Regions from separate parts of the Phocaeicola sp. genome, predicted to be linked through region 3. Evidence: riboswitches for the same ligand, from Rfam matches in the RefSeq annotation. Region 3 holds a riboswitch; each other region holds the start of a gene.
The links. Region 3 has a riboswitch for cobalamin ahead of ACZM60_RS07890 (ABC transporter substrate-binding protein). Riboswitches for the same ligand answer to the same signal wherever they lie in the genome.
Positions count from the first base shown of each region.

Region 1: another riboswitch for cobalamin. It lies ahead of ACZM60_RS00945 (TonB-dependent receptor); the one in region 3 lies ahead of ACZM60_RS07890 (ABC transporter substrate-binding protein).
Region 2: another riboswitch for cobalamin. It lies ahead of ACZM60_RS03790 (anaerobic ribonucleoside triphosphate reductase); the one in region 3 lies ahead of ACZM60_RS07890 (ABC transporter substrate-binding protein).

Region 1 is NZ_DBMACV010000002.1:98,632-101,901, reverse strand. It holds gene ACZM60_RS00950 (YncE family protein) at 1-67, opposite strand, end outside; gene ACZM60_RS00945 (TonB-dependent receptor) at 79-2,058, opposite strand; cobalamin riboswitch at 2,125-2,324, opposite strand; gene ACZM60_RS00940 (flavin reductase family protein) at 2,611-3,120, shown strand; gene ACZM60_RS00935 (hypothetical protein) at 3,133-3,270, opposite strand, start outside.
Region 2 is NZ_DBMACV010000012.1:11,502-14,771, reverse strand. It holds gene ACZM60_RS03795 (CCA tRNA nucleotidyltransferase) at 1-843, shown strand, start outside; cobalamin riboswitch at 1,096-1,290, shown strand; gene ACZM60_RS03790 (anaerobic ribonucleoside triphosphate reductase) at 1,321-3,270, shown strand, end outside.
Region 3 is NZ_DBMACV010000032.1:7,352-10,621, reverse strand. It holds gene ACZM60_RS07895 (iron chelate uptake ABC transporter family permease subunit) at 1-81, opposite strand, end outside; gene ACZM60_RS07890 (ABC transporter substrate-binding protein) at 101-1,237, opposite strand; cobalamin riboswitch at 1,374-1,600, opposite strand; gene ACZM60_RS07885 (potassium/proton antiporter) at 1,692-3,134, shown strand; gene ACZM60_RS07880 (sodium-translocating pyrophosphatase) at 3,207-3,270, shown strand, end outside.

The DNA of each region.
Region 1 (3,270 bases), on a different contig from region 3:
CCTGACGGCATCCGCTCAGGAAGCACAAAATCAGGCAGGCTGTCAGGTAAAAATAATATCTGTTCATGGTCCGAATGATTAAAAGTTATATTGGGCAATCAGCTTGAAGTTGGTACCGGGCATCGGATAGCAGGCTACCACCTCGTACTGCTGGTTCAATAAATTGTTTACTTCCAGCGTCAGCTTCAGGTCCCCCTTCCACACTTTTAGTCCTTTGGAAACCGAAAAGTCGCTGGTATACCACGGCAACTGGTAATTATAAGGGATATTGGCCTGCGAAGAATAACGTTCTCCGGTATAGATAAAGCTGTAATTAGCCTCCCATGAGCGCCATTGCAGGTTCACCACGGCCGAACCGCTGTGCCAGGGGATGTACGGAATCTGTCCTCCGTAAAACTCACTTTTGGGGTCGGTAAAGTCCTGTGCCCGCTGGTACGTATAATTGATTCGGTTGATTACCGTCAGGTCACGTCCGATCTTCCAGCCGGTCTGAAGCGCCACGTCCACCCCTCTGATTTCCACATTTCCCAGATTGACCATCGTCCAGCGGAAGAAATTCGACGTAGGAGTGGCCACGATTTTATTCTCCACCTCGTTGTAGTACACATCCGTTTGTACTTCCAGCGAGCGCAGCCACGTATTGTTGAAGGTACGGTTGTACGTAAATCCTAAGTCGTACTGCGTAGTGAACTCAGGTTCCAGGTTGATATTCCCTACAAACGTATAATACAGGTCGTTCAGCGTAGGCATCCGGAAGATCCGTTTATAGAAACCTCTCAGGTTAAGGCCACTTTGCGGAAAAGGCCTCCACGACACGAAAAACGAAGGAGTAAGCTTCTGCTTGTCGGGAGCAGGCGTGCCCGAGCTCGTATCGTGTACAAACGTTTCGAGCAGACTTGCCTGAAGTTCCACCTGCTTGAAGCGCATGGCCGTAGCGATGGATGCCAGCAGCGTATGCCGGCGCGGATAAACAAAGTCGCGCAAGTCGGCATTCAGCAGGTTAAACTGATAATCTGCCGAAAAGCTTGCCTCCCACCACGAAAACAGATTAAATCGGTTGGCTACCGATGTGTATACTTCCTGCTGGTAATAATGGTTGTTGACATACATCAGCGACTCGTCTTTGTTAGGATCGGCCAGGTAATGCAGGTAGTCGTATGCATATTTCGCATTGGCAAGCAGGCTGTACCACTGTGTAAAGTCCTTCTTGAATGTACCCTGAGTAAAGAAGTTCGTATCCCACTGGCGATCCTCGTGCGAGAACTTGTTGCGGACGATTGCCCCCGGATATCCACGTTCCGAGTTGTACAGGTAAGCCTTCGCCTTCCAGTATCCCTGCTTGAGCTGTCCGAACAGCCCTCCTTCCACACGCAAGGCATTCAGGTCGCCGTTCTGCCGCACCGCCGTCGTATCATATCCCTCCTGCATGCGGTAAGTAAACTTGTATTTTCCCGACGAGTGAAGATACTCGGCACTGAACGAACTGCTGATTCGTTGTCCGAGCTTTTGCTCCCACAAAACGGAAGGATTTGCCACACCAAACGAACCCGTCTTGAACGAAGCCCTTACGTTATACTTCTTTCCTTCCTCGAACTGAGGCGTCCGTGTCTGCAAATAGATGGAGCCCGACGAGCCGAAATCCTTTGCCGGCTGGAAAATGGCACTCTTCTGTCCGTTGTACAGCGTGACAGACTCTATGTTGTCGAGCGAGAATCTTCCCAGATCGACCGTACCGTTTTGTGCGTTTCCCAGCTCGATGCCGTCGTAGAACACACCTACATGGTTGGTTCCCATACTCCGGATATTCACCGTTTTCAGTCCCCCTACTCCTCCGTAGTCCTTGATCTGTATGCCGGAAAAATAGCGCAAGGCATCGGCCACGTTGTGCGAGCTGAGCTGATGGAGCTGCTTGCCCGATAATTCCTGTACCGGAAAAATCTCTTTCTGTACGGCACGCGCCGTCACAACAACCTCGTTCAGATGTTGAAGGCTGTCCAACTTGTTTTGTGCATGTACCGGTACACAAATGTTTATACCCCACACCAGCAGGGTAAACATTACCGCATAGTGAAGTCTATTAAGCATTATGTAAAACGTTCAACCGTCCTATCCCACGAGTTCGGTTAATTAATAAAAACGATGGCAGGTCTTCTGACTGACTCACACGCTTTGACACCTTCCCGGTTTTATCCAGTGGCAATGAGTAATTGTCAACGTGCTTGATGAGCTTCACAGCAGCGGGACTGTTCGGGACTTTCACCCGATTCCCTTTTAATCCGTCGGGTCGAACCAACCTTCCGGAACCAATCGGTGGTAAAGATAGTTTATTTTTTCTGAATTTTAATACAGTTTTGCTATTTAAGAAATGGTTTTTGTATACTCCTTTCGTTCAGGAGTTTCATGAAATATCAAAAAAAAGAAACAGGGAAAAGAGGAAGTTCGGGCAGGAAGATGCAGAGAGCCTGTCTGATTCGTGCTGACGTTTTTTTATTTTTTGTACAAAAAATATAAACGTTTGTACAAATTTTCAGTGACTTCTGAAAGCGTTTTTCTCAGGGTACCGATAATTTTAGTAGTTTTGCCTTGATGAACCATTAAATATATGCATGTATGAAAGAAATAAATGTATCGGAACTGAAAGATAACATGTTCGACGCTATCAGTAAGGAATGGATGCTGGTAACGGCCGGAACACAGGAAAAGTTTAACATGATGACGGCAAGCTGGGGCGGAACCGGTGTTTTGTGGGCAAAGCCCGTAGCCTTTATTTTCATCCGTCCCGAGCGTTATACCTACCAGTTTATTGAAGAGGGAGAAACGCTTACCCTGTCTTTCCTGGGCGAAGAGCATAAAGATATACATAAAATCTGTGGTTCCAAATCTGGGCGCGACATTGATAAGGTAGCGGCTACCGGACTGAAACCTTTTGCCACTCCCGAAGGAAACATTGCCTACGAGCAGGCACGTATGATCCTGGAATGCAGAAAACTGTATGCCGATATGATAAAGCCCGAGCAGTTTATCGATGCCTCACTGGTAAGCCGCTGGTACGGTGAAGGACATGGCGGATTCCATAAAATGTATGTCGTAGAGATAGAACATGTATGGGTGAAAGAGTGAGCATAATGCTTGTCAGAATTCCATGATAAACTCATCCAGGGAATCGTTTTCGTCCATACCCATCTTGTCGTGTTTGAGGCGGTTTTTCCGTTTCTTCAAGGCGACCTTGCTGGTGTCGAGCAGGTAAAGCATGTTGCTGTTTGAGATACC
Region 2 (3,270 bases), on a different contig from region 3:
AGCCGTAACCGTGAGCGCATCAAGATTATTTCACGGGAGCGCATTGCCGATGAATTGAATAAAATATTGCTTTCACCTGTACCTTCGAAAGGTTTCGTTGACTTAGACCGTTGCGGACTGCTGGAACTGATCTTCCCGGAACTGGTTGCTTTGCAGGGAGTAGAAGTCAGAAATGGAAGAGGACATAAGGATAATTTCTATCACACTCTGGAAGTGGTAGACAATATTGCAAAGGTTACCGATAATTTATGGTTGCGCTGGGCTACTTTGTTGCACGACATTGGAAAGCCGCGCACTAAACGCTGGGATCCTCGTGTAGGATGGACATTCCATAATCATAATTTCATCGGAGAAAAGATGATACCTGAAATCTTCCGGAAGATGAAGTTGCCTATGAATGAAAAGATGAAGTACGTTCAAAAGCTGGTCGGTCTTCATATGCGTCCTATTGTGATAGCCGATGAAGAAGTGACCGATTCGGCTGTTCGGCGACTGCTTTTCGAGGCTGGCGATGATATTGACGATTTGATGCTGCTGTGTGAAGCAGATATTACTTCGAAGAATGAAGTGCGCAAACAACGCTTTCTCGACAATTTCAAACTGGTACGTCAGAAACTGAAAGACTTGGAGGAAAAGGATCGTATCCGTAATTTCCAGCCGCCGGTAGATGGTGCTGAGATTATGAAGGTATTCAACTTGCAGCCGTGTCGGGAAATCGGCAGTCTGAAAAGCTCTATAAAGGACGCTATTCTGGATGGGATTATTCCTAATGAACACGATGCTGCTTTTGAGTTTATGCTTAAGAAGGCAAAGCAAATGGGACTGGAGCCCGTCAATCAATAAATCATTATACCGTTTTCGGGTTTCCGATCTGTATTTTTGCAAATAGGAAACCCGAAAACAAGAAAAAGATTATTCCTTGTTTAGAGTAATAAGAAATAAATCTAATTATCCAAATAGAAAAGTTTATATAAATAAGAGTTGTCCGTTTGTACGCTCTGTATGTGTCTGTAGGTTGGTTTTGCGTTTTAAAAGTTGCTCAATTTAGAAAAACATCTGTTAGTCCGTTTTTATTTATTCGATCAGAAGATATATCTTTGTAGAGCTTTTCGTTAGGTAACATAAGCGTTTCAAAAGGGAATGTCGTGTAAATCGGCAACAGTACCCGCTGCTGTGATTCTTAATGAACCGGAGACAATGCATGTGCAAGCCACTATTGTTTGAATACAATGGGAAGGTGTCTGCCGGGGAGAGATCAGTCAGAAGACCTGCCACGAAAAGCAAATCCAATCTTTTTATTAACTTTTCAAAGCAAACAGTATGAATTTAACTGAAATCTGTATTATCAAGCGTGACGGGAAGCGGGAAAACTTTTCGCCTTCAAAGATTACAAATGCCATCAGTAAAGCTTTCAATGCCACAGGACTGGCTCATCAGGAAGAGCTGATTGATGAAATTACTCAGCGTGTTATTGCTCATTTTGAGAATCCGACGATCGGAGTTGAGGAGATTCAGGACCTTGTAGAAACAGAATTGATGAAAGTGCAGCCTGAAGTTGCCAAGAAATACATCATTTATCGCCAGTGGAGAAATACAGAACGCGACCGCAAAACGCAGATGAAGCACATTATGGATGGCATTGTGGCTATCGACAAGAATGATGTAAATCTGAGCAACGCTAACATGTCGAGTCATACTCCGGCGGGACAGATGATGACTTTTGCTTCGGAGATTACCAAAGATTATACGTATAAATACCTTTTGCCCAAGCAGTATGCTGAAGCACATCAGTTGGGAGATATTCACATTCACGATCTGGATTATTATCCAACCAAGACAACAACTTGTATTCAATATGATCTTGATGACCTGTTTGAACGTGGTTTTCATACAAAGAATGGAAGTATCCGTACTCCGCAATCCATTCAGAGTTACGCAACGCTGGCAACTATTATCTTCCAGACCAACCAGAATGAACAGCATGGAGGACAGGCAATTCCGGCTTTCGATTTTTTCATGGCAAAAGGTGTACTCAAGAGTTTTCAGAAAGCAGTAGCATCGTCTGTTTCCTTTTATCTTGATATGAGAGATATACAGTTGGATGAGGCTGCGATACTGACTGTATCCAAACAGTGTTTTACTTCTATTGTTCCGACAGAGGATGAAAAGAAAAGTTTCCTTTCGGCAGCGGCCGGACAAGGCGTTACACTGACGGCCGGTGAACTGGAACACATTTTACGTAAGTCGTATGCTCAGGTACGCAAGGATACTCATCAGGCTATGGAAGGATTTATCCATAACTTGAACACGATGCATTCGCGTGGAGGAAATCAGGTAGTGTTCAGCTCAATCAATTATGGAACAGATACTTCGGCTGAAGGACGAATGGTGATAGAAGAATTATTGAAAGCGACCATCGAAGGCTTAGGTACACGTGGAGAGGTTCCTGTATTTCCAATTCAGATATTCAAAATAAAAGATGGAGTATCTTATTCTGAAGCAGACTATAAACGTGCGATGGAGGACTTTGAAGCTGCTATGGATGGGAAAGTTGAATTTGAAGCTCCAAACTTTGATTTGTTTCTGAAAGCTTGTCGGACAACGGCCAAGGCTTTGTTTCCGAACTTCATGTTCCTTGATACACCTTTCAATCGTCACGAAAAATGGGATGCAAGCGATCCGAAACGCTACCGTTATGAACTGGCGACGATGGGATGTCGTACACGTGTATTCGAAAATCTGAACGGTGAAAAGACTTCATTGGGACGTGGAAACTTGTCGTTTACTACCATGAATCTGCCGCGTCTTGCCATCGAGGCGCGTATTAAGGCTGAAAGTGTAGCTGAGAATCAGGGACAGGATGCCGTAGAACGTCTGGCGAAAGAAACGTTTATCAATTCAGTACACGATATGGCTGTCTTCATAGCCGAGCAGCTCTATGCCCGCTATCAGTATCAGCGTACAGCACTGGCACGGCAGTTTCCGTTCATGATGAGTAACAATGTGTGGAAAGGAGGCAGTGAGCTGAATCCGAACGATGAGGTAGGTGACGTACTGAATCAGGGAACATTGGGTATTGGTTTCATTGGCGGTCACAATGCCATGGTAGCTCTGTACGGACAAGGACACGGACATTGTCAGAAGGCATGGGACACATTGTATGAAGCTGTAGAAGAAATGAATCGTGTAGTAGAAGAATTTAAGCAGAAATATCATTTGAACTATTCAGTACTGGCTACTCCTGCTGAAGGGCTTTCCGGACGATTTACT
Region 3 (3,270 bases):
GAATATCAAGTTTGCCGCAACGAGCACTACAATGATTTCTGCAAGCACACAGCCATATATATATCCTTTATTCGCCTTCATGCATACGAGGTTTAACTTATCACTCCGCTAAATTAGTAAAATATCTCGGAGCATAGTCTTTCAGAACTTCCGGATGAAAGACTTTTACCAAATCTTCCAGCAGAAGTTCGGGATGAAAAGGTACTTCTTCGTAAAAAGAAATGCGGCTGGTATTGCATCCGTATACCCGTCGGTTACGGAATGCATCAAAATTGGCATAAGGCGCATAGTCGTTCTTCAGTTCCCGATAAGTCTTGTCAGTCTGCTGATTATATTTTATCAGCCAGAAATCGGCATGCTGTCCTCTGTCGAACACCGCTTCGAAGGCCAGCGATGCCGAACCGCTCTGTGGAATATCAGAAAAGATATAGCGTGCTCCGGCATCAGCATACACTTTTGCCATCGTACTGTTTCCTCCCGGCACATACCAGGTTCCTCCAGTCTTCAGTTCCGTAATAACAGTCGGCTTGGGTGATATATCTTTTACCCGATTACGAAGTGAGAGATATTTCCGTTCCACTTCGGTAAACAGCGAGTCGGCTTCTTGTTCTTTGCCGAACAAAAGTCCGTAAAAACGCACCCACTCGGCACGTCCCAACGCCGAAGTTTCCATATAATCGGCACATTCCAGAATCGGCACGTTCAGCTTTTCTATCCGTCCGTATCCTCCACTATTCTGATAAGGTGAAAGCAATATGGCATCTGGATGCATGTCGATAACCTTTTCTATATCCGGATTCATGCTGCTTCCCGCATCCGTAACGCTACCATTCCGGCAGCCTTCCAGCACGGCAGGAATACGCATATACTGCAAGTCGCATACACCTTTTACCTTATCCAAGGCTCCCAGTTCCTGCAAAAGCCCACAATGTACCGACGAATAGACCAATGCCCGAGTCAGAGGTACCTGTATCACGGTTCCTTCAGGAAGTGACATCGCAGTCGTATCCTTCTTGTCCACCAGCAGATAAGTATGAAGTATTTGCAACGTGTCCCAGGGATTCCTTAACGTGACTTTCGTATATCGGTCATACTTTACAATCTGTAAGTTCTCGGCATAATGCAACCGGAGCGTATCTCCCTGCTCCTGCAAAAAAGAGGTCTTGCTCTTTCCACCGCAAGCAGAAAGCAGCAAGACCATAAGTACTATATGGGCAGATAGTATGTATCTCTTCAAAACATTCTTTACGACAATCATTTTCTTAAATGCAAATAAAACAAGAACAACATGGACGGGAAAAAATCCCGCATTTTGTACTTGAAATAAAATTTATACAATCAGTTTACGTTCCTGTAACCTTTTCCTCGAAGGTACAAGCGTGACACGTTTTGCAGGTCTTCTGACTTACTCCGGTTTGTTATGCCTTCCCGCCTTTTCATTCAACCCGAAGAAACGGCAGTGGCTCGAAGTGGTAAACAAACCTTTATCACGGAGCTTACAGCAGCGGGACTGTCCGGGACTTTCACCCGATTCCCTTTTCATCCGCAGCTTCGCACTACCAATCGGGAAGCCTGACGGAACAAAACTGTGACAAATATATGCAATAACTTCGTACAATACAACAGAACGTGAACCAAAATCCAAATTTATTTGTTTACTTTGCACATATACTTTATAATAAAACAGTCTCATGATTACAGCAGAAAATATTTTACTTGTCGGCTCTGTCCTAATATTTACCAGTATTCTTATCAGTAAAACCGGATATCGTTTCGGTATTCCTACCTTGCTTTTATTCCTGTTGGTAGGAATGGCATTCGGCAGCGACGGACTGGGCATTCAGTTCAATAGTGCTTCCGACGCCCAGTTCATCGGTATGATGGCACTGAGTATCATTCTGTTTTCCGGCGGTATGGATACACGATATGCCGATATCAAACCCGTGCTAAAGCAAGGTATACTGCTTTCTACCGTAGGAGTGCTGGTCACCACGCTACTGACAGGTTCGTTTATTTTCTTTCTTTCGAATCATACACAGGCTAACATAGAACTTACGCTGCTGGTTTCCCTACTGCTTGCAGCTACCATGTCGTCAACCGACTCTGCATCGGTATTCAGCCTTCTGCGTTCCCAACGGATGAATCTAAAATACAATCTTCGTCCGATGCTGGAACTGGAAAGTGGTAGTAACGACCCAATGGCGTACATGCTTACCATTGTGCTTATTCAGGTTATAGGCAGTGGAAGTGATTTTAACATAGGTATCATACTGAAAGATTTGTTTCTGCAGTTCCTCTTCGGCGGAGTTCTGGGATATGCTTTCGGAAAGTTCGCTGTATGGCTTATCAACAAAATAGAACTTTCCAACGGTGCACTCTACCCTATTCTGCTGCTCAGTATTGTCTTCATCACTTTCACGCTTACCGATTTGGTAAAAGGAAACGGATATCTTGCCGTATACATTGCAGGAGTAATCGTAGGCAATGCCCGGCTGGCTTTCCGGAAAGAAACAAACACTTTTATGAACGGACTTACTTGGCTGTTCCAGATTATTATGTTCCTTACACTGGGACTTCTGGTCAATCCGCACGAAATGCTCGACATTGCAGTTACAGCTTTGCTTATCGGTATATTTATGATTCTGATAGCACGCCCTGTCAGCGTATTCCTCTGCCTGCTTCCTTTTAAGGGAATCAGCAACAAGGCACGCATTTTTATTTCATGGGTAGGATTAAGAGGTGCCGTACCTATTATTTTTGCCACATATCCGGTTATAGCTCATATACCAGGTTCCAATCAGTTGTTCAACATCGTATTTTTTATTACCTTGTTGTCGCTCATCATACAGGGTATGACTATCTCGAAAATGGCACGCTGGCTCAAGCTCGACCTTCCCGAAGAAAAAGAAGGGAATGACTTCGGCGTTGAACTGCCTGATGAAATTGACACTCATCTAAACGATATAACCTTGACAGAAGATATGCTGACTGTGGGCAACCGACTGGCTGATATGAACATCCCAAAGGGAACACTGGTCATGCTGATTAAACGCGGAAACGAATTCATCATCCCGAACGGACAGATTGAACTGCACGCAGGCGATAAGTTGCTGGTCATGTCAGAAAAGAAATAAAAGTAAGGTAATCAGTACTTTGTTTCCATTTTATTTATTAAATTTGGGATACAACTTTTAATCTCAAACTTTATGGAAACATATCTTTTTTGGTTAATCCCCACTGCATCTGTATTAGCACTTGCTTTTGCAGGGT